One region of the Bacteroides stercoris ATCC 43183 genome, then DNA from elsewhere that is predicted to be linked to it. Evidence: riboswitches for the same ligand, from Rfam matches in the RefSeq annotation. Region 1 holds a riboswitch; each other region holds the start of a gene.
The links. A riboswitch is a leader RNA that binds a small molecule or an ion and turns the genes downstream of it on or off. The one in region 1 is predicted to bind cobalamin.
Positions count from the first base shown of each region.

Region 2: another riboswitch for cobalamin. It lies ahead of NQ565_RS14110 (TonB-dependent receptor plug domain-containing protein); the one in region 1 lies ahead of NQ565_RS07895 (tryptophanase).
Region 3: another riboswitch for cobalamin. It lies ahead of NQ565_RS10090 (TonB-dependent receptor plug domain-containing protein); the one in region 1 lies ahead of NQ565_RS07895 (tryptophanase).
Region 4: another riboswitch for cobalamin. It lies ahead of NQ565_RS10080 (TonB-dependent receptor); the one in region 1 lies ahead of NQ565_RS07895 (tryptophanase).

Region 1 covers NZ_CP102262.1:1,958,027-1,963,052, reverse strand. Annotated here, with positions in the region: gene NQ565_RS07905 (response regulator transcription factor) at 1-655, shown strand, start outside; gene NQ565_RS07900 (sensor histidine kinase) at 630-2,426, shown strand; cobalamin riboswitch at 2,461-2,670, shown strand; gene NQ565_RS07895 (tryptophanase) at 2,944-4,317, shown strand; gene NQ565_RS07890 (4'-phosphopantetheinyl transferase family protein) at 4,318-4,947, opposite strand; gene gldE (gliding motility-associated protein GldE) at 4,947-5,026, opposite strand, start outside.
Region 2 covers NZ_CP102262.1:3,372,457-3,377,482, reverse strand. Annotated here, with positions in the region: gene NQ565_RS14125 (Cof-type HAD-IIB family hydrolase) at 1-879, opposite strand, end outside; gene NQ565_RS14120 (helix-turn-helix transcriptional regulator) at 963-1,814, opposite strand; gene NQ565_RS14115 (multidrug effflux MFS transporter) at 1,970-3,205, shown strand; cobalamin riboswitch at 3,232-3,426, shown strand; gene NQ565_RS14110 (TonB-dependent receptor plug domain-containing protein) at 3,489-5,026, shown strand, end outside.
Region 3 covers NZ_CP102262.1:2,463,798-2,468,823, reverse strand. Annotated here, with positions in the region: gene NQ565_RS10105 (cobyrinate a,c-diamide synthase) at 1-1,124, opposite strand, end outside; gene NQ565_RS10100 (RapZ C-terminal domain-containing protein) at 1,239-2,669, shown strand; gene NQ565_RS10095 (nucleotidyltransferase family protein) at 2,694-3,428, shown strand; cobalamin riboswitch at 3,496-3,699, shown strand; gene NQ565_RS10090 (TonB-dependent receptor plug domain-containing protein) at 3,837-5,026, shown strand, end outside.
Region 4 covers NZ_CP102262.1:2,457,683-2,462,708, forward strand. Annotated here, with positions in the region: gene NQ565_RS10075 (sirohydrochlorin cobaltochelatase) at 4-954, opposite strand; gene NQ565_RS10080 (TonB-dependent receptor) at 997-3,231, opposite strand; cobalamin riboswitch at 3,284-3,569, opposite strand; gene NQ565_RS10085 (sirohydrochlorin cobaltochelatase) at 3,993-5,026, opposite strand, start outside.

The sequences.
Region 1 (5,026 bases):
AGAAGATTTATGCGAAATCTTAAAGTTTAACCTTGAGAATGAAGGCTACGAAGTAGATACCGCAAACTCTGCCGAAGATGCCTTGAAAATGGACATCAGTACTTACGACCTGCTATTACTGGACGTGATGATGGGGGAAATTTCCGGATTCAAAATGGCAAGTATGCTAAAGAAAGAAAAGAAAACGGCCAAGATTCCTATCATCTTTATCACAGCCAAAGACACCGAAAATGATACGGTAACCGGATTTAATATAGGAGCAGACGACTATATCTCCAAGCCTTTCTCCTTACGCGAAGTAGCAGCACGCGTTAAAGCCGTATTACGCCGTACCCGGCAAACTGAAACGGAGCGCGCACCTGAACAAATTGCCTATAAATCATTAGTGCTTGATATCATCAAAAAGAAAGTAAGCATAGACGGAGAGGAAGCTCCCCTCACCAAAAAAGAGTTTGAAATACTGCTCTTGCTATTGCAAAACAAAGGACGCGTATTTTCCCGCGAAGACATATTGAGCCGCATCTGGAGTGACGAAGTATATGTGTTGGACCGCACTATAGACGTAAACATCACCCGCCTGCGCAAAAAGATAGGAATATATGGCAAATGTATTGTAACTCGCTTAGGATATGGTTATTGCTTCGAAGCCGAATAATGACAGACACTTCCTGTCATTCAGCCGGAAGTTATTTCTTTCGGTAATCTCATTATTTCTTGTCTTTGCAGCCTGTTTTATTGCTTATCAATATCAACGGGAGAAAGAGTATAAAGTAGAACTGCTCGACACGCAACTCCAAGACTATAATGAACGCCTGCAACAGGAACTGCGAAGTATTCCAGACAGTCTATGGACATCTACTTTAAACCGGTATATAGCCAAAGGTTCATACAGAGACCTTCGTGTCACTATCGTAAATTTACAAGGCCGCGTCCTTTATGACAGTTACAATGAAACTTCCCAAGAAGCATTCAGCAATCACATTAATCGTCAGGAAGTCCAAAAAGCATTAAAGAACGGCAAAGGATATGATTTAAGGCGCACCTCCGAAACAACAGGCATACCCTATTTCTATTCGGCAACTCTCTATCCCCAGTATATCATTCGCTCGGCATTACCCTATGATGTAAACCTGGTAAATAGTCTGGCTGCCGATCCGCATTACCTCTGGTTTACAGCTATTGTTACTTTATTGCTGATATTCGTTTTCTATAAGTTTACATCCAAACTGGGTACGGCAATCAACCATCTGCGGGAATTTGCCAAACGCGCCGATAAAAACGAACCGGTGGAAACCGATATACAATCTGCTTTCCCGCATAATGAACTTGGCGAAATATCCCAGCACATTATACAGATATATAAACGTTTGCGGGAAACCAAAGAAGCGTTATATATCGAACGTGAGAAACTGATTACACACCTACAGACTTCTCGCGAAGGATTGGGTGTATTTACTAAAGACAAAAAAGAAATCTTAGTCAATAACCTCTTTACACAATACGGCAATTTAATCTCCGATTCCAACTTGCAAACTACCGAGGAGATATTTTCCATTTACGAATTTCAAAAAATCACCGATTTTATCAGTAAGGCACAAAGAAGACCTTCGGATAAAGAAGAGAAGCGTCTCTCCATCAACATCAATAAAAACGGGCGCATATTCATTGTAGAATGTATCATCTTCCAGGATCTGAGTTTTGAAATATCCATTAATGACATCACACAGGAAGAAGAACAAGTACGTTTGAAACGCCAACTGACACAGAACATTGCACATGAACTGAAAACCCCTGTAAGCAGTATTCAAGGGTATCTGGAAACAATTGTCAGCAATGAAAGCATCCCTCGCGAAAAGATGCAGACTTTCCTAGAACGGTGTTATGCCCAAAGCAACCGGCTGAGCCGTCTATTACGGGATATCTCCGTACTGACACGTATGGATGAAGCAGCCAATATGATTGATATGGAGAAAGTAGACATCAGCATGCTTGTCACCAATATAGTCAACGAAGTATCATTGGAACTGGAAGAAAAGCATATTACGGTAGTCAACGGTTTACATCCCAAAATACAATTAAAGGGTAACTATTCATTACTCTATTCCATATTCCGTAACCTCATGGATAACGCCATGGCTTATGCAGGAACCAATATCTACATCAACATCAACTGTTTCCGTGAGGATGAGAACTTCTATTATTTCAGTTTTGCAGATACCGGAGTAGGCGTTTCACCAGAACATCTGAATCGTTTGTTCGAACGCTTTTATCGTGTAGACAAAGGACGTTCGCGAAAATTAGGCGGTACAGGCTTAGGGCTTGCCATCGTAAAAAATGCCGTCATCATTCATGGCGGAACAATCTCCGCCAAGAATAATCAAGGTGGCGGACTGGAATTCGTTTTTACGTTGGCAAAGGAGAAATAATTTCTTTTATTCATTTTGGTTTGTTACTTTTTTCATTATCTTTGCGATGCATTGGTTTGTCGACTTTTTTCAAAGGAGGCGATTAAAAGGGAATCAGGTGCAAGTCCTGAACAGTCCCGCTGCTGTAAGTTTCACATAATGTTGCAGACAATGAATTCTCTCTCCATGCCACTGGAAACGTTTTCCGGGAAGGCAGCCTGCAACAGAAACAAGTCAGAAGACCTGCCATGCATTATCTTATCATTGCTTTCGAGGAAAAAGCGTTGAGTCTAATGAACGGGATAAATTCTATCCAATCATTTCATTCATCAAAACTCTTTCAAAGAAAGTAAAAGAGAATAAACTCTGCCAAGTTTATTTAAATGATGTCCGGCCGAAGTGATTCGCCCGGACATTTGTTTTACAGAAAGTCATCAAAAACATTGTTCATCATCTATAAAATCATTATATTCGGCACATAAAACACAAAAACGGATTTATCCGTTGACCTATTGTCTAACTTATAAAAAAATAATCTATGGAATTACCATTTGCCGAATCATGGAAAATCAAAATGGTGGAACCTATTCGTAAAAGTACCCGCCAGGAGCGTGAACAGTGGTTGAAAGAAGCCCATTACAATGTTTTTCAACTAAAATCAGAACAAGTTTATATCGATCTTATCACCGATTCGGGAACAGGAGCCATGAGCGACCGGCAATGGGCCGGTATCATGCTCGGAGACGAAAGCTATGCCGGGGCTTCTTCTTTCTTCAAATTGAAAGAAGTCATTACCCGCCTGACCGGTTTTGAATATGTCATTCCTACACATCAGGGACGTGCTGCCGAAAATGTACTATTCTCTTATCTGGTTCATGAAGGAGATATTATCCCGGGAAATTCTCATTTCGACACAACCAAAGGTCATATCGAAAGCCGAAAAGCAATAGCATTGGACTGTACGATAGATGAAGCACGGCAAACGCAACTGGAAATTCCCTTTAAAGGCAACGTAGATCCTGCAAAGCTGGAAAAAGCATTACAAGAACATCACAGCCGCATACCATTTATCATTGTTACCATTACCAATAACACAGCTGGCGGGCAACCTGTTTCCATGCAAAATTTACGGGAAGTCCGGAATATTGCCGATAAATACAATAAACCTGTCATATTCGACTCCGCCCGTTTTGCCGAAAATGCCTATTTCATAAAGACACGTGAAGAAGGTTACCAAGATAAGAGCATAAAGGAAATAACCAAAGAGATGTTTGCCCTTGCAGACGGTATGACAATGAGCGCCAAAAAAGACGGCATCGTAAATATGGGAGGATTTATTGCAACCCGCCGACAAGACTGGTATGAAGGAGCAAAAGGATTCTGCGTACAATTCGAGGGTTACCTTACTTATGGCGGTATGAATGGCCGAGATATGAATGCACTTGCCATCGGCTTGGATGAAAACACCGAATTTAATAATCTTGAAACCCGTATTCGCCAGATAGAATATCTGGCTAAAAAATTAGATGAATACGGAATACCGTACCAACGTCCCGCCGGAGGACATGCAATTTTTGTAGATGCTCCCAAAGTTTTAACACATGTTCCTAAAGAAGAGTTTCCTGCACAGACTTTAACCGTCGAGTTATATCTGGAAGCCGGCATACGCGGATGTGAAATCGGTTATTTACTTGCCGACCGTGATCCCGTTACCCGTGAAAACCGCTTCAACGGACTGGATTTACTCCGGCTGGCTATTCCACGCCGCGTGTATACCGATAACCACATGAATGTAATAGCCGCTGCGCTTAAAAATGTATATGACAGACGCGAAACAATTACAAGAGGAGTACGTATTACTTGGGAAGCTCCGTTAATGCGTCACTTTACAGTACAATTGGAAAGGCTGTAACTACAAACTCAATGTCAGGACAAAGTCTGAAAACAAATAGTAGTAAATTTGAAAAATCTGTTTCTCCGCCGTACGGTATTCGGCGGCGGAGAACACACCTTGTTCGTCAGGCGTAAAAGGCATTACATGCAAATGTTCCCGAAAATCGACATCGGAAGCGTTCATACATTTAAACATGATTTCTTTTGCAGACCAGTGAAGCAACAACGACCAGGTTTCCGTACCTTTGAATAAGGATTTTTTTTCATCTTCACGCATAAACTTATGCGCCACTTTCCGTACCCGCTCGCTATAACACTCAATATCAATCCCGACTCTTTTCCCCGGTTCACCTAACAGGACCGCTACATAACCTTTGGTATGTGAAATACTGATGGAAAAAGAGCCGTCTGCCAAATAGGGCCCGCCGTTGGAATAATAGTGTATTTCTTTCTCTTCGCCAAGCATTGTATATAGCAATACACGTACAGCCAGCCACTCCAACTTACGAGAAACGGCTGTAAATTTTCCAATACCCTCTTCATATTTTTCTTTATGAGGAAGTAAAGCAAGCAGTTCTTCCAAACTTTCACTTGTCTTCCAAATCCCCCACTTATATGAACTCTCTGTATATTGTTTAAAAACAGGCATTACTTCTCTGTTTCTGAACCCTCCCGTACCGGTTCATTTATTGTAAATTTCACCTTTAAGATGCGGCGGTTATCCATTT
Region 2 (5,026 bases), 1.4 Mb from region 1:
GTTGCCCATTAATGCATGGCGTGCCCGCTCGTTTAGCAGGTCAAGAGGTATTTCAGCAGCATGCACTTCAGCCAGAATCAATTTTTCTACAGATTGGGCAACACCGTCTTCTTCATTGGAAGCTGTTACATAGTCGGCACAAACTTTTACGGAGTCTTGCGCATGCCCCATGGCTATGCCCAGACCGGCAACTTGGAGCATATTGACATCGCATACGCCGTCTCCAATGGCGATTACTTCCTCACGGGCGATGTTCAAATATGACAATAGGACGCCTAAGGTGTTTGCTTTATCAATTCCGCAGGGCACGACTTCCAGAAAGTAAGGTTCCGAGCAAAAAACATCCAGCGTTCCGTCCAAACGCTTTTTCCAATGCTCTTCCAAATCTTTCAATGCTTCTTCATCATTACTGACTAATATGCATTTGCATGGTGCAAAATCTATTGCTGTGGAAAATTCTTCTTCCTGAATGATTTTCAGATTATTCAGATTGGCTTCGGCACGGACATGTTCATTATCGGAACTATCTGTCAGTATGGTATCATCATGGTAAGTAAATATGGCAAAATTATTTTTGCGTGCTTTTTTCTCCAAATAAGGTAGCATTTCCGGATTGATTCGCCGTTCAAACAGGATTTCCCCATTTTGCGCATTGATTATCTGGCCACCGTTATAGGAGATGATGAAGCCCCCATAGTTGCCTAATTCAAGAGTTTTGGCTAATGGCATAAGGCCGTATGTAGGTCTTCCGGAAGCCAATGCGACACGTATGCCCATTTGCTGCACTTTAAGTAAGGAAGCAAGAGTCCGTTTACTGATTTCCTTGGCATCGTTGAGAAGTGTCCCGTCTACGTCAAGAACTAATAATTTGTATTTCATGGCAGCTTGGTTTTGGTTATGCTAACAAAGTTAATAAAATGGCGGTTAAAACAACCGATTTTAAATTATTTTGACGAAACTGGTTATAATAGCTTTTGTAACCTGAATTCTTTAGGAGACATGCCGGTGTTCTTTTTGAAAAAACGGCTCAGGTAAGATTGGTCGGCAAAGTTCAGCAGTTCGGCAATTTCGGTAACAGATAAGCACGGTTCGTTTAAAAGAACTTTGGCTTCCGCTATCAGTTGCTCATCTATCAGTTGTTTAGGCGTTTTTCCATTCATGTATTGAGTGGTGATTTCGTATAGGTAACGAGGAGTTATGCAGAGCTGTTCCGTATAAAACGGAACTTGATGTTCGCAAGTACTGTGTTCGCGTATCAGTTGCATGAACTGGTGGCAGAGCATCTGTTTTCTGCTATATTGCTTATTGGCAGCCAGTTTTTCCGGAATAGTATTGAAAAGCCACATTAATATGCTTTGAAGGAAATTAAGTTCTTGTTGTTTTCTGAACAGGAGTGTGTTGTTGTTCTTGAAAAGCATTTGGGCAACGTCCATCCATAATACAATTTCCCGCCACGTATTCTGACTCCTTTCATCTGCCGTGTGATGATAATGCGGGTGTTCATGTACGTAATTGAAGTAGGGGGTATCAATCGGTAGTATTGCTTTTAGGAAAACGTCTTTGGGAAATAGAAGTATCCGTACTTTAAAATCGGCAGAGGCCTGTATTATCTGGATGAGGCTGCCTGTAAGGAAAATTAATTCGGTTTGTTCATCAAAAGCATATTGTTGCACTCCTGTCGAAATAATGCTTTTACCCTGTATGCAGATTAAGTATATGCCACATTTAAAACGGTATGGACGTAGTTTCAGATACGACAAGTCGGTTTCTTCATATCTGATATGGGAAGTGTCTGGAGATATTTGTTCGTACATGTGAATAAAGTTCTGTTTTACGTAACAAATATAGATATATTCAATGATAATACTGTATATTGTTCCGAAAATGAAATGTTTTGTACAAGATAAGCCATAGGCTGTTTGGAAAATATGGGATAATTTTGCCGCCGATTTTAAAAGAGGGAAAGATAATGACAGGTAAACAAAATTCAAAAGGTTTCATATTGGTGTTTTTGGGGATGTTGAGCGCTTTTGGTCCATTTGTTATGGACATGTATCTTCCTACTTTACCGGCAATGTCGGATTTCTTCCAAACTACATCTTCAAAAGTACAGTTGGGGCTTACTACGAGTATGGTGGGGCTGGCGATAGGACAATTGGTTTTTGGTCCGTTAAGTGATAAGTACGGTCGCCGTTCTCCCTTGTTGGTAGCTATGGGTCTATTTCTGATTTCTACTGTAGGCTGTATCTTCTCCCGGGACATATCACAGTTTGTGTTGTGGCGTTTTGTGCAGGGAGTTGCCGGAGCGGGAGGAGTTGTGATATCCCGTTCTATTGCTGCCGATAAATATTCTGCTCATGAGCTTGCTGGCATGTTGGCTACTATTGGCGCTGTCAATGGAATAGCTACGGTAGTTGCTCCGATAGGCGGTGGGGCATTGGCTGACTTTGGAGGTTGGCATGGCATTTTCTGGTTTTTGTTTGCATTGGGCGTTCTTCTGGTTATCGGAAGTGTACGTTTTAAGGAGTCTCTGCCAATTGGACAAAGGCAAAATATAAGATGTGTAGATATGTATCACCGTTTCGGTGCCGTATTACGTAACCGCCAATATGTGCGTTACATTTTACAATACGGTTTTACAATGGGTGTTCTGTTCACCAATATTGCTTCCGCTCCTTTTATTATGCAACAACATTATGGTCTTTCACCCATGCTGTTCAGTGTTTGCTTCGGGGTTAATGCGGTTGCAATGGTAATATCTTCAGCATTGTCTGTGCGTTGTTCTACCATGGAACATGCCTTACATATAGGAAATCATGGGATGTTGTTTATTTCCGTACTACTTTCCGTTGCATTCTTTCTGAATTGTAATTTCTGGGTTTATGAAGTGTTGGTCTTTTGTTTGCTTTCAATGGTAGGAATGGCTTTTACTGCTTCCAACACTTTGGCTATGGACTGTGAACGTAGGAATGCCGGAGTAGCTTCGGCTCTTTTAGGGGCAATAGGTTTTGCATTTGGAGGTATCGTGTCACCTTTGGTCGGGATGGGAGATATCAGAAGTTCTGCCGGATTTCTGTTCTTTATGGGAGCATTATGTTCTTGTATATGTGCCCGTTTTTCCTTTCATCGGTTACCTTCTCGCAGAAAGGGGGTAAGTTATGCTTCTTATAAAATAATGAATGTTTTTTTGAAGAAACTGTTGTAAGATTTATAGACTTATTATATATATTCCTATCTTTGCCGGCGTTTTGTTCTGCACTCTTGTTCAGGAGGAGGATGAAAAGGGAATCGGGTGAAAGTCCCGGACAGTCCCGCTGCTGTAAGTTCCGTAAAAGATGTATTAATACTTATGCCACTGTTCTTGAAGAATGGGAAGGTGATACATCAGGAATAAGTCAGAAGACCTGCAAAACGAAGTCAAAAAATTGTCCGTTCGAGGAAAGCGGACAGTGTGTAAGTGGTTTTAAGATAATCTTTGCTTACTTTGTATGGCGAGAAGAACTAAAGTACGGATAGTCTGTGCTATCGGTTTTTTGTGTGCAGTTTCCCTTTCTGCACAAGAAGTGGTCAGGGATACAATTACAGGAAAAGTGCACCAAATAGAGAAGGTGACAGTGACAGCCCGTAGATTACCCAATAAAGTAACTTCATCAGTTCCCATCCAAACTTTGTCGCAACAGGATATTAGCCAATTGGGCATACAGAATATGGCAGATGCCGTACGTCGTTTTGCCGGTGCTAATGTAAAGGACTATGGAGGAATAGGTGGGTTGAAAACCGTTTCCGTCCGTAATATGGGAGCGGCACATACGGCTGTCAGTTATGATGGGGTTGTTGTGAGCAACTGCCAGGCGGGACAAATAGATATTGGTCGTTTTTCGTTGGATAATGTCTCTGTGCTTTCCCTGAATATCGGGCAACCGGAAGACTTGTTGCAATCGGCACGTATGTATGCATCGGCAGGGGTGTTGAGTATTGAAACGGAAAAACCGCATTTTGAAAATGAACGCAATTCCGCATTTCGGGTGCAGATGAGAGGCGGTTCTTTTGGCTACGTCAGTCCTTCAATCCGGTGGTGGCAGAAAGCAGGTAGCCGTACTTCCTTTTCGTTGAATGGAAATTATATGCGGGCTGATGGTAATTATCCATTCACGTTAGTGAACGGAAAATATGTGACGGAAGAAAAGCGTAATAATTCGGCAATCTATACTTATCAGATAGAGCCTACCTTATTTCATACTTTCAAAGATAGTAGTAATTTGGAATTGAAGGCCTATTACTTTTATTCAAAACGGGGGTTGCCCGGTTCGGTGACACTTTATAATCCTATTTCAGATGAAACTCTTTGGGATGAGAATGTTTTTATACAAACTCGTTACAAGAAGGATTTTTCACAGAAATGGTCTTTACAGGCACAAGCCAAATATAATCATGGATGGAATAAATACGAAGATAAGGGCAATGAGTATGCAGATGGGTTGTACCGGGCTGTGCATCGGCAGGATGAATATTATTTGTCGGTAACTGCATTATATCGTCCATGGAATGTTTTGTCTTTATCTTTGGCGCAAGACGGAATTATCAATAAATTGCGCAGTAATTTACCGGACTGTCCTTTTCCTATAAGATATACTTCTTTGACAGCTTTTAACGCTCGTTATCGGCAGGGTAGGATAACAGCTACCGGTTCGTTGGTCTATACCAATGTAACCGAACATGTGAAAATAGGTGATGCACCTGCTGACTTTCAACGTCTGGCTCCTTCTTTTACGGTTAGTTTACAGCCCTGGCAAGAACAATTGCTCTTTTTGCGGTTAATGTATAAAAGTACTTTCCGTATGCCCACATTCAATGACCTGTATTATTATCGGCTGGGCAACAGAAGTCTGCGTCCGGAAAAGGCTAATGAGTATAATATGGGCATAACATGGAGCAGGTCCTTTTCTTCTTTTTTAAATTATCTATCAGTCACTGTTGACGGTTATTATAATGATGTGACTGATAAGATCGTTGCATTCCCTACCAC
Region 3 (5,026 bases), 510 kb from region 1:
GTCAATTTTCGATATTCACTCTCATTGGAGATATAAAAAGGAAACACACCCGCCATTCTGTCGAACCCGCTGCCGCCACTCTCATGCTCCCGTTTGTCATAACCTATGGCATACGAAAGGTAAATCATTCCGCCACACTCTGCCAGCGTCTTTCCGCCGCGCTCTATATACTCCCGAACGGATTCTTTCACCTGACGGGCTCCGGCAAGCGTCACGGAATGTTTTTCTGGATACCCGCCCGGCAAGTACAACAAATCGGTGTCCTGCGCTATGGGGACATCCTTTTCCGGATCGAAGAAAGAGATACGACCCATTCCGCGCAACATCTCCAAATGTTCTTCATAAATGAAAGAGAAAGACTCCTCGTTACGTGCCACCAAGATACGCAGGTTGCCCGGTTTCCTACCGCCGACAAACTCCCTATCCCTTTCCCGCGTTTCCCGCAACGGAACCGCCGTCTTCGCCAGCAGCAGTTTCCAATCCACGCATTGCTCCAATAACCTTGTCAGAATACCTATGGCATCCGTGCCTTTGGATCGACTGAAATCAAGTCCCAAATAACGTGATTCCTGCTCCAGCACTTTCTCCTTTGGAAGATACCCCAAACAGGTTATGCCTATCTCGGCACACACTTCCCTGAGCATTTCATAATGGCGGGGCGACCCTACACGATTGAATATCACCCCCGCAATCCGTATATCCGGACGAAAATGGATGAATCCCGACAGCAAAGGAGCCATTGAATAAGCGGCAGACTTGGCATCCACCACCAGCACGACTGGAAGTTGCAACAACTGAGCTATCTCCGCCGAAGAGCCCCGGTCGCGATCATATCCGTCAAACATTCCCATCATCCCTTCCACAATGCAAATATCCGCAGAAACGGCATGACGTGCATAGAGTTCGCACACATGTTCACCGGAAGCCATAAACGTATCCAGATTAATGGATGCACGTCCGCATACAGCCGCATGATATTTGGTATCGATATAATCCGGACCGCATTTAAAAGGCTGTACCGCCAATCCTTTTTGTGTCAGCAAAGCCATTAGTCCGCGGCTTACGGTGGTCTTTCCGCTACCCGATGTGGGGGCTGCTATGAGAAACTGAGAAACGTGACGCATGTTATTTAGGGTATAAGATATGAAGTATAAAAGGGTTGTTATGGATTTTGTCGGACAAAGGTAATAATATATCCGGTAAAAGTCTTATCTTAGCTGCCAAATATAAAAAACGCTATGATAACCGAAGAACTTAAAAAACTCTACATCACACATACCGGGCACGAACCCGAAGCCATCGACGAACTTCCCTCTTCCGGCTCAAACCGCCGCTATTTCCGCCTCAAAGGTACGCCTACATTGATAGGGGTAAGCGGCGAATCCGTTGAGGAAAACCGTGCCTTTCTCTATATGGCAGAGCATTTCCGCGGAAAAGGATTGCCCGTGCCCGAAGTGTTTATCCGTTCCGAAGACGATATTTACTATTTGCAGGAAGATTTGGGAGATACGCTTCTGTTCAACGCCATCGAAAAAGGACGCAAGACAAGCGTATTCGATGAAGAGGAGAAGCAATTGCTTCGTAAGACCATGCGCCTGCTACCCGCCGTGCAATTTGCCGGAGCCGACGGCATGGACTTCTCCTACTGCTACCCGCAGGCTGAGTTCAACAGTCGTAGCATTCTGTGGGACTTGAACTACTTCAAGTATTGTTTCCTCAAGGCAACGGGCATGGATTTTCAGGAAGACCGCCTGGAAGATGATTTCCAGAAAATGGCAGACGTGCTTCTCCGCAGCAGTTCCGCTACTTTCATGTATCGCGACTTCCAAAGCCGCAACGTAATGATTAAGGATGGCGAACCCTGGCTTATCGACTTTCAGGGCGGACGCAAAGGACCTGTCTACTACGACGTGGCCTCATTCCTGTGGCAAGCCAAGGCCAATTATCCCGACAGCCTGCGCCAAGAACTTCTGAAAGAATACATCGAAGCCCTGCGCAAATACCAGCCGGTAGATGAAAGCTATTTCTATGCCCAACTCCGTCATTTCGTACTGTTCCGCACCATGCAGGTATTGGGCGCATACGGCTTCCGCGGTTACTTCGAGAAGAAGCCCCACTTCATCCAAAGCGTGCCTTTCGCCATTGAAAACCTGCGCCAGCTGTTGCAGGAGCCTTACCCCGAATATCCGTATCTCTGTAAAGTCCTGCACAGGCTGACCGAACTGAAACAATTCACCGACGACCTGCAAAAGCGTCGCCTAGTAGTAAAAGTCACCAGTTTCGCCTATAAAAAAGGTATCCCCGAAGATTCTTCCGGCAACGGCGGCGGTTTCGTATTCGACTGCCGTGCCGTAAACAACCCTGGCAAATACGAACGTTACAAGCCTTTCACCGGCCTCGACGAGCCCGTTGTCCGCTTCCTTGAAGAGGATGGGGAAATCGCCGTATTCCTCGAACACGTATATGGTCTGGTAGATGCATCCGTGAAACGGTATATGGAACGGGGATTTACCAACCTGTCCGTATGTTTCGGCTGTACAGGCGGCCAACACCGCTCCGTATATTCGGCCCAACACCTTGCCGAACACCTCAACAAGAAGTTCGGCGTACAAGTGAACCTGATACACAGAGAACAGAACATAGAACAGAATTTTAGCGCGAAACAGTAATACCGCCCGTCATCCTATTATTTTATGAAAGCAATGATATTTGCCGCCGGACTGGGAACCCGCCTTCGTCCGCTGACAGACCACACCCCAAAAGCACTCATCTCCGTAGCCGGAAAACCGATGCTGGAACGGGTGATTTTACGGCTGAAAGAAGCCGGATTCAATGACATTACGGTCAATATCCACCACTTTGGAGAACAGATTATCGAGTTTCTCCGCGCCAATAACGATTTCGGCATCACTATCCACCTCAGTGACGAACGGGATATGCTGCTCGACACCGGTGGCGGGATAAAGAAAGCGCGTCCGTTCCTGGACGACAACGAACCGTTCCTGGTGCACAATGCCGACATCCTTTCCGACATCAATCTTGCAGAGCTTTACCGGCATCATCGGGAAAGCAATGCAGAGGCTACACTGCTCGTCAGTCAACGACAGACATCACGCTACCTGCTGCTGGACGATGCCAACCGCCTGCACGGCTGGATAAACAAATCCACCGGTGAAACCAAGCCCGAAGGATTCTCTTTCCAAGAAAGGCAATACAAGGAAATGGCTTTCGGTGGCATTCACGTCATATCCCCTTCCCTTTTCCGCTATATGGAAAGCAGACAATGGGAAGGGAAGTTCTCCATTATTCCTTTTTATCTATCCGTGTGCGAAACAGCCTGCATACAGGGTTATCCGCTTCAGGACCGCCGTTGGTTCGACATCGGCAAGCCGGAAACACTTGCAAAAGCAGAGGAATACTACCGATAGAAAGACAAAATGAAGAAAAAAGAAAATAATCAGGAAGAAAAAGCTGAATAATATATAAAAAGTCTTTATCTTTACCCCCGGAATTGGCAATCGGGAAGGCATATCCGCCTGCCGATGCAAGGGAATCCGGTGTAAAACCGGAGCTGTACCTGCAGCTGTAATCCTCAATAAAAGATGTTTGTATCCGCAAAAGCCACTGTCGCGGCAACGCGATGGGAAGGTAATACAAGCAGAGGAGAGCCAGAATACCTACCAACTTCCGTAACTTGAGCACTGAGCTTCCAGGATTAGAAGCGATGTCCCCTATACTGATACGATAGGATTCCTATTTTACTCTTTCGGGCCATTACCTTTCGCACACAGAAGCGAAGTGCCGTTTTGTTTTATCAACGAAAAAATCGGTAGACGATGAAGCACAAGTATTGGCTTGAAGCGGTACTGCTGTGCGGTGTGATGCAATCCGCCCCGGCACAAAGTATCCTTAAAAACAAAGATGAGAAAGAACTCTCGTTACTGCTCAACGAAGTAGTGGTAACAGGTACGGGAACCGAGCACTACCTGAAAGACGCCCCCGTGCAGACAGAGGTGCTCACGGGAAAAGCGCTGGAGCAATATCAGGCGCGCAGCATAGACGACCTTCTCAGCGGGCTCAGCCCTTCCCTCACCTTCCATGACGGCGACATGGGCAGCCATATCCAGCTCAACGGGCTGAACAACGACTATATCCTCATCATGATAAACGGCAAGCGCATGAACGGGGACATCGGCGGACAAAACGACCTCAACCAACTGAATCCCGCCAACATAGAGCGCATCGAAATCGTGAAAGGCGCCGCTTCTTCACTTTACGGCAGCGATGCCATTGCCGGAGTCATCAATATCATTACCAAACGGAGCAGAGAGAAAATGGAACTCACCAGCACCACCCGTGTGGGCGAGCATGGCGATGTACGGCAAAGCGCCAGCTTCGGCTTCAACTACGGCAAACTGAAATCGGTGACCGGTATCAACTTCCGGCACACCGACGGCTGGCGCAATACGGATATGCAATGGGATCAGAACCAACTGAAGCCCGGTTCCACCATGCTTACCGTAAACCGTTCCAGCAACTATACTCTTTCCGAGAATCTGGAATGGCAGGTAAACAGAAAACTGAACCTCACCGCCGAAGGAACGTACTACGAACGTTGGGTGATGCGTACGCACGGCCCGTGGAAGTACCTGCCCAACGACTTCTACTACCGCAACTATACTTTTGCCGCCGGAAGCAGGTACAAGCTGAACGGGCGCAACTACCTCACCGCCGACCTCTCTTACGGTCGCTACGGTTACTTCTACGACTATAAGCTGAAAGACATCACCGACTACTTCAAAGACGGCGACCGCATCACCTACTACCCCGGCCAGCGTATCAAGCAGAGCATACAGCAACAAGTGCTGGCGCAGGTAAAAGGTATCTTTTACTTCGGCGACCGGCACATCCTCAATACTGGCATAGAGTACCAGTACAACCGTCTGGAATCGCCTCACCACATAGCAGGCGACATCGCTTCCGTCTATACGCTCGCCGCCTATGCGCAGGAAGAGTGGACTGCCAC
Region 4 (5,026 bases), 500 kb from region 1:
TTCTCACTCGTTTTTTTCCCCTGCCGCATATGCCGCTTTCTTTTCCATGATGCCCTGTGTGCGGTGCTTCAGTCCGAAACGGATATGGTCTACGAATATCTTTTGTATTTCAGGGATTTGCCCTAAACCTTCCATGCGCACATGAACGGTATAACCTTCTTTTTCAAGCATCTCCCGCCATTCTCCGGCAATATCGTTTTTGGCGTGGTCGCCGGCTACAAACATAAAAGGAACGAGTGTCACACTCTTTGCTTTGGCCGCTTTCAGTTGTGCCAACATGGTTTCAAAGGTGGGATAGCCTTCGATGGTCCCCACATGGAAGTTACCGAATCCGGCTACTTTCAGCATATAGTCCATCTGACTGTATGTAGCAGTGCCGGGCGTATAAGTGCCATGCCCTACCAATACAAAGTGTTCTTTACCCTTTTTCTTTGCACTCTGCTGCACCGAAGCATTGAGGCGTTGTCCTAAAATATCAGTTACTTTTTTCGCATCTTCCACCGAATAGAGTAGGGGAGTGCCTACGCGTATCTCCTTGAAGAAAGGCAGCACGCTTTCCACATCACGGCGGAGCGACTCCATTTCCACACCGTCAATGATATTGGTACTTTGCACAATAATGTGTGTGTAGCCCTCTCCACGCAGTTGGAGTAGCGCATCCAGCGGGGTATTTTTGACAACGCCGCGTGTCTTGAGGCGGCGTATGATGATGCGCGAAGTATAGGCTTCGCGAAACTCCAGGTCGGGAAAAGCCTTGCGTGCTTGGGCATTGATAGCATCAATCGTCTGCGTACGTGTATCATCGTGCGTCGTGCCGAAGTGTACCATAAGCAATGCGGCCTTTTCGCCAGGTTTCATGCTTGCAAGCATATCGCTCGACACGAAGTTTCCCCCTTCGTGAGCGGAGCAGAAGAGAGAAATGGCAAGGAGCAGGGAAAGGAGAGATGTTTTCATAAATAAAAGTAATTACTGTTTTGTAAAATGATTGCTGTTTTTTTATTTCTTAAACCGTACCGACAAACTCACGTATACCGAGCGTCCCGGGCTGAGCGTGGAGAAGTTATTGTTCCAGGGGCGGTCATCTTTCTTGTCGAAGATATTCTCGATACCTACGCCCGGTTCCAGAACCACGGATTGCAGGTTGAAGGTGTGGCGGGTATTCAAATCCCATTGCTGGAATTTGGGGGCGTAGCCATATGTTTGTGAGTAGCGTTCGCCTTGCAGGTGTCCATGTACGTTTACGTTCAGGCGGTAGAAGCTCCAGGTATGTTCCCACTGGCCGTTGATATTTCCCATGTGCCTGACGCTTTTGTCTATGGGCGACACTTTGTAGCTGCCGTCGGCTTGCAACTGCTTGGCTTCGGTGTTCATGTACGTGTATCCGCCGCCTGCCCTGAAGCCTGCACCCAGATTCAGGCTCGCATTCAGACTGAGGCCTTTGGTCTTGGCTTTGTCCACGTTGTCGCGCTGGCGTATCTCGTCGAAAGCGGCGTGCTTGTCGTCCAGCCCCATGTCGTGTATCTCTTGGTCAGAGAGGGTGCGATAGTTTATCATGTCGTGGATGTCGTTGATGAATCCGGTGACGGACACGGAAATCCGGCGGTAGTTGTATTCCGCATTCAGTGAGTAGAAGTTGTTCTTTTCAGGCTTCAAGTCGGCGTTGCCCGTGGTGTAGCGGTTGCTGGTCTTGGATTCGTCGGTGGCGTAAAGTTGCGACAAGGTAGGCGTGCGGAAGCCTGCCGCGTAGGCGGCGCGCAGGTTCAGTCCGCCGAGTTTGTACATCAGCGACACATTTGGGGTGGCGTAGTTCTTGAAGTTCTCGTTGTAGATGTAGCGTATGCCCAGTACGGCTTGCAGGTTTAGGGGCAGCTTTATTTCATCCTGTGCGTAGAAAGCGAGGGTGTACATGTGGCGGGAGTCGATGTTGTCCGATTCGCTCTCCAGCCCCTCGTTTACGTATTCTACGCCGGCAGACAGTTTGTTGCGGCTGCCCAGGCGGAAGATACCTTTGATGTTTCCGTTGTAATATCGCACTTGTTTGCGGGTCACCCGGTCGCCCGGCAGATAGCTGCCCGACTTCTTGAAGTACATATAGTCCGACGAGTAATTGTCCGAGTAGAACTCTGCATCGATGTAAGCCGAACGGTTTATCATGTACTTCATGCCGGCGCCATAAGTATAGGTCTCGTGTTTCAGATTGTAGGTATAGGCGTCTTTCTGCACGAACTGGCCTTTGCTTTTGGCATAGTAGGTGGCGTCCTGCGGACGGCGGGTTTTGTTATCATAATAAGTACCGCGCGCGTAGAACGACAGTTTATCTGTGGCATTGAATACGAAACGCTGGTTTACGGTGTTGGAGTAGAAGCCTACGGAAGTAGGACGTCCGGTTTCGTAGCCGTTCTCGTCGATGTTGTTGTTCTGCCAGCTTCCTGCCTGACGGCGCTGGTAGGAAGTGTAAGAGGAGAACTTGCCCGCATTGACATCGGCATTGACGCTTTCCGTCAGGCGTCCCTCGCCGGAGTAGTGAGTATAGCTGGATACGTTCACGGTGTTCCGGGCATCGTCCGTGATGATGTTGATAACACCGCCTATGGCATCGCTTCCGTACAGGGCGGATGCTGCGCCGTTCAGTATCTCGATGCGCTTGATGTTGGCCACGTTGATGCGCGTGTAGCGGTCTTCACCAGCCAGACGTCTGCCGTTTTCCAATATCAGTATGTAGTCCTCGTTGATGCCGTTCAGGCTCATGGTAGTGCCCATGCCGTTGGTGTAGGAAGAGATATTGGGCGTCAGCTTCACCAGCGCTTCTTCCAGCGTAGATATGTTGGCGCTGCCTATTTCTTTGGCTGTGATTACGGATACGGGAACGGGGCTGTCTGTCATGCGGCGGTGCGTACCGGTTCCGGTCACTACCACCTGGCTGAGGTTGCTGTAACTCTCCTCCAGCTTTACAAGGATGTTTTCTTCTTGTCCGTCCGCGGTGTATTTTTTGGGGGTGAAGCCAATGTAGGAGAAGCGCAGCGTGTGTTGTCCGTCGGGCAGATTGTCGATGGTAAATTCTCCTTTTCTGTTGGTGGTGCATCCCGTCAGACTGTTGTCTACGCGGATATTTACCCCTGCAAGAGGCTCGTTCGTGTCGGCGCTCACCACCTTTCCGCTCAATGCGGTTTGGGCATGGAGCAGGGGTGTCAGGCAGCACAGTATGGCTGCCAATAAATAGTTGGTTTTCATTTATTGAAAAATGTAAGATTAATACTTGTCTTCCTGACCCCGGGAAGGCGTTGACTGTGTAATTGCCCAGGCAGGTTTCCTGACTCAGCCCTACGGAAAACCACACCTTCCCGTCTCCGGTCTGCGATGGCTCAAACTGATGTTCGCTCTCACCAACAGCCGTCTGTAAGACAGTGGCATTGTTTTGAAGAATGTTTTCCGTATGCTCCGTTGCTGCAACAAGCAGGCGGAGCAAAGTGGCTTTACAGTAGCGGGCACTGTTCCGGTTTCGCACCGGATTCCCTTTTATACAACTCGTTGGAATAACGGAGTGTATCACCTAAGCGGTGACAAATATAGCGGTTTATTTTTAATTGATAAAGGAAAGGGCGGGATAATGCAACCGGTCTTACGGAGTGATTTGCTTTGCATTACGGATTTGCTTTGTTTTGCAGGATGGATTTTTTCATCTCTCGGAACGATTTTCCCGGTCTCATGGGATGAATATTTTCAACTTATAAGACGGATAACAAAAAGGGGGTTGTCGGTTATTTTACCTGACTGTCTTTAGGTGAAAGGTTCATTTTAGGGGCCAATAAGGAAGTGACCCCTAAAATGAACCTTAAAATGTTTGGGTGTTCTTTATGTCTTTAATTTAATTCTTTGATTGTTAGTGTAATATGCGACATTTTCCTGAAAATGAGAAATACCCGCATATTTTTTCTGTCTCAGCTTTTCCTCTCCTTTTTCCCTTATTGAATTAAGAAAATGGAGGACAAATGTTATACTTCCGGCTGATATCCTTCACCGTTTTCCCAGGCATCGGCATCCCATTGCTCTTTCAGGTGATTCACCCAGATTGCGCGGATTTCGGGATAGCTGCCCAGAGCCTTGATACCGCAGCCGTCTTTGATACCGTGATCGGCATCGGCTTGGCCTACGGGATGGGCTTCAAATGTTCTGTCTACCTTGAAACCTGCTTTCTCCAGACGTTCGCGCCAACTGTACTCGTTGGTATTGAGTTCCACTTTATCCAAGCCTTTGTTCTCGGCTATCGCTTCGATGCCCCATAGGTCGTTGTGGGCATGGTCACCGGCGATGGACATGAAAGGAGCGAGGTATACGTTTACTTCATTCGGCTCCAGGTTATTGTCCTGGCAGTACTTCATCACTTGCGAATAGATGCAGCCGGGATAGTCGGCTATCATTTGGGCGGCAGGTACTACCGGGATACGGTCTACCGCTTTCTCTTCCTCTTCTTTCGGCCAGAAAAGCATTTCTCCATAGTCTACAGTACCTACGAAGATATTCTTGTTTGTGGCAAGAGTATGCAAGGCGGTTTGGACTTCGGAGTATTTGGTGTTGGCATTGTAGTTCACATCAGGGTTACCGTGCCCCATCAGGAGAACGATGTTCTTCTTTTCAGCCAGTTTGTTCTTGTAGTGGTTGTAAAGGACCTGTGCCACTTCGTCCGTATCATCATCGGTAGAGAGCAGGTTGGCGCCTTTCAGCACGTCGATGTGCGGATACCAGTCAATCATAAAGTTTTTCTTGATATCGGTATTCATTAGAGAAAGGTATTCCTCGCCGGGAATGACGTGAAGCGACTGTACGGCTACGTGTGTATATCCTGCATCGCCGATGGCTTTCAGCCATTGGTCCAGTTTGTAGCGCGCTTCGCCGGTAGAAGCCTCTGCACGGCCGATGCAGGTACGTGAGGTGAAAGACATATAGATGTCTGTTTGAGGGAACTGCTTCCGGAAGTCGGCGATGATTTCGTTGTAAACGTCCAATGACTCATTATAAGTGCTTCCGA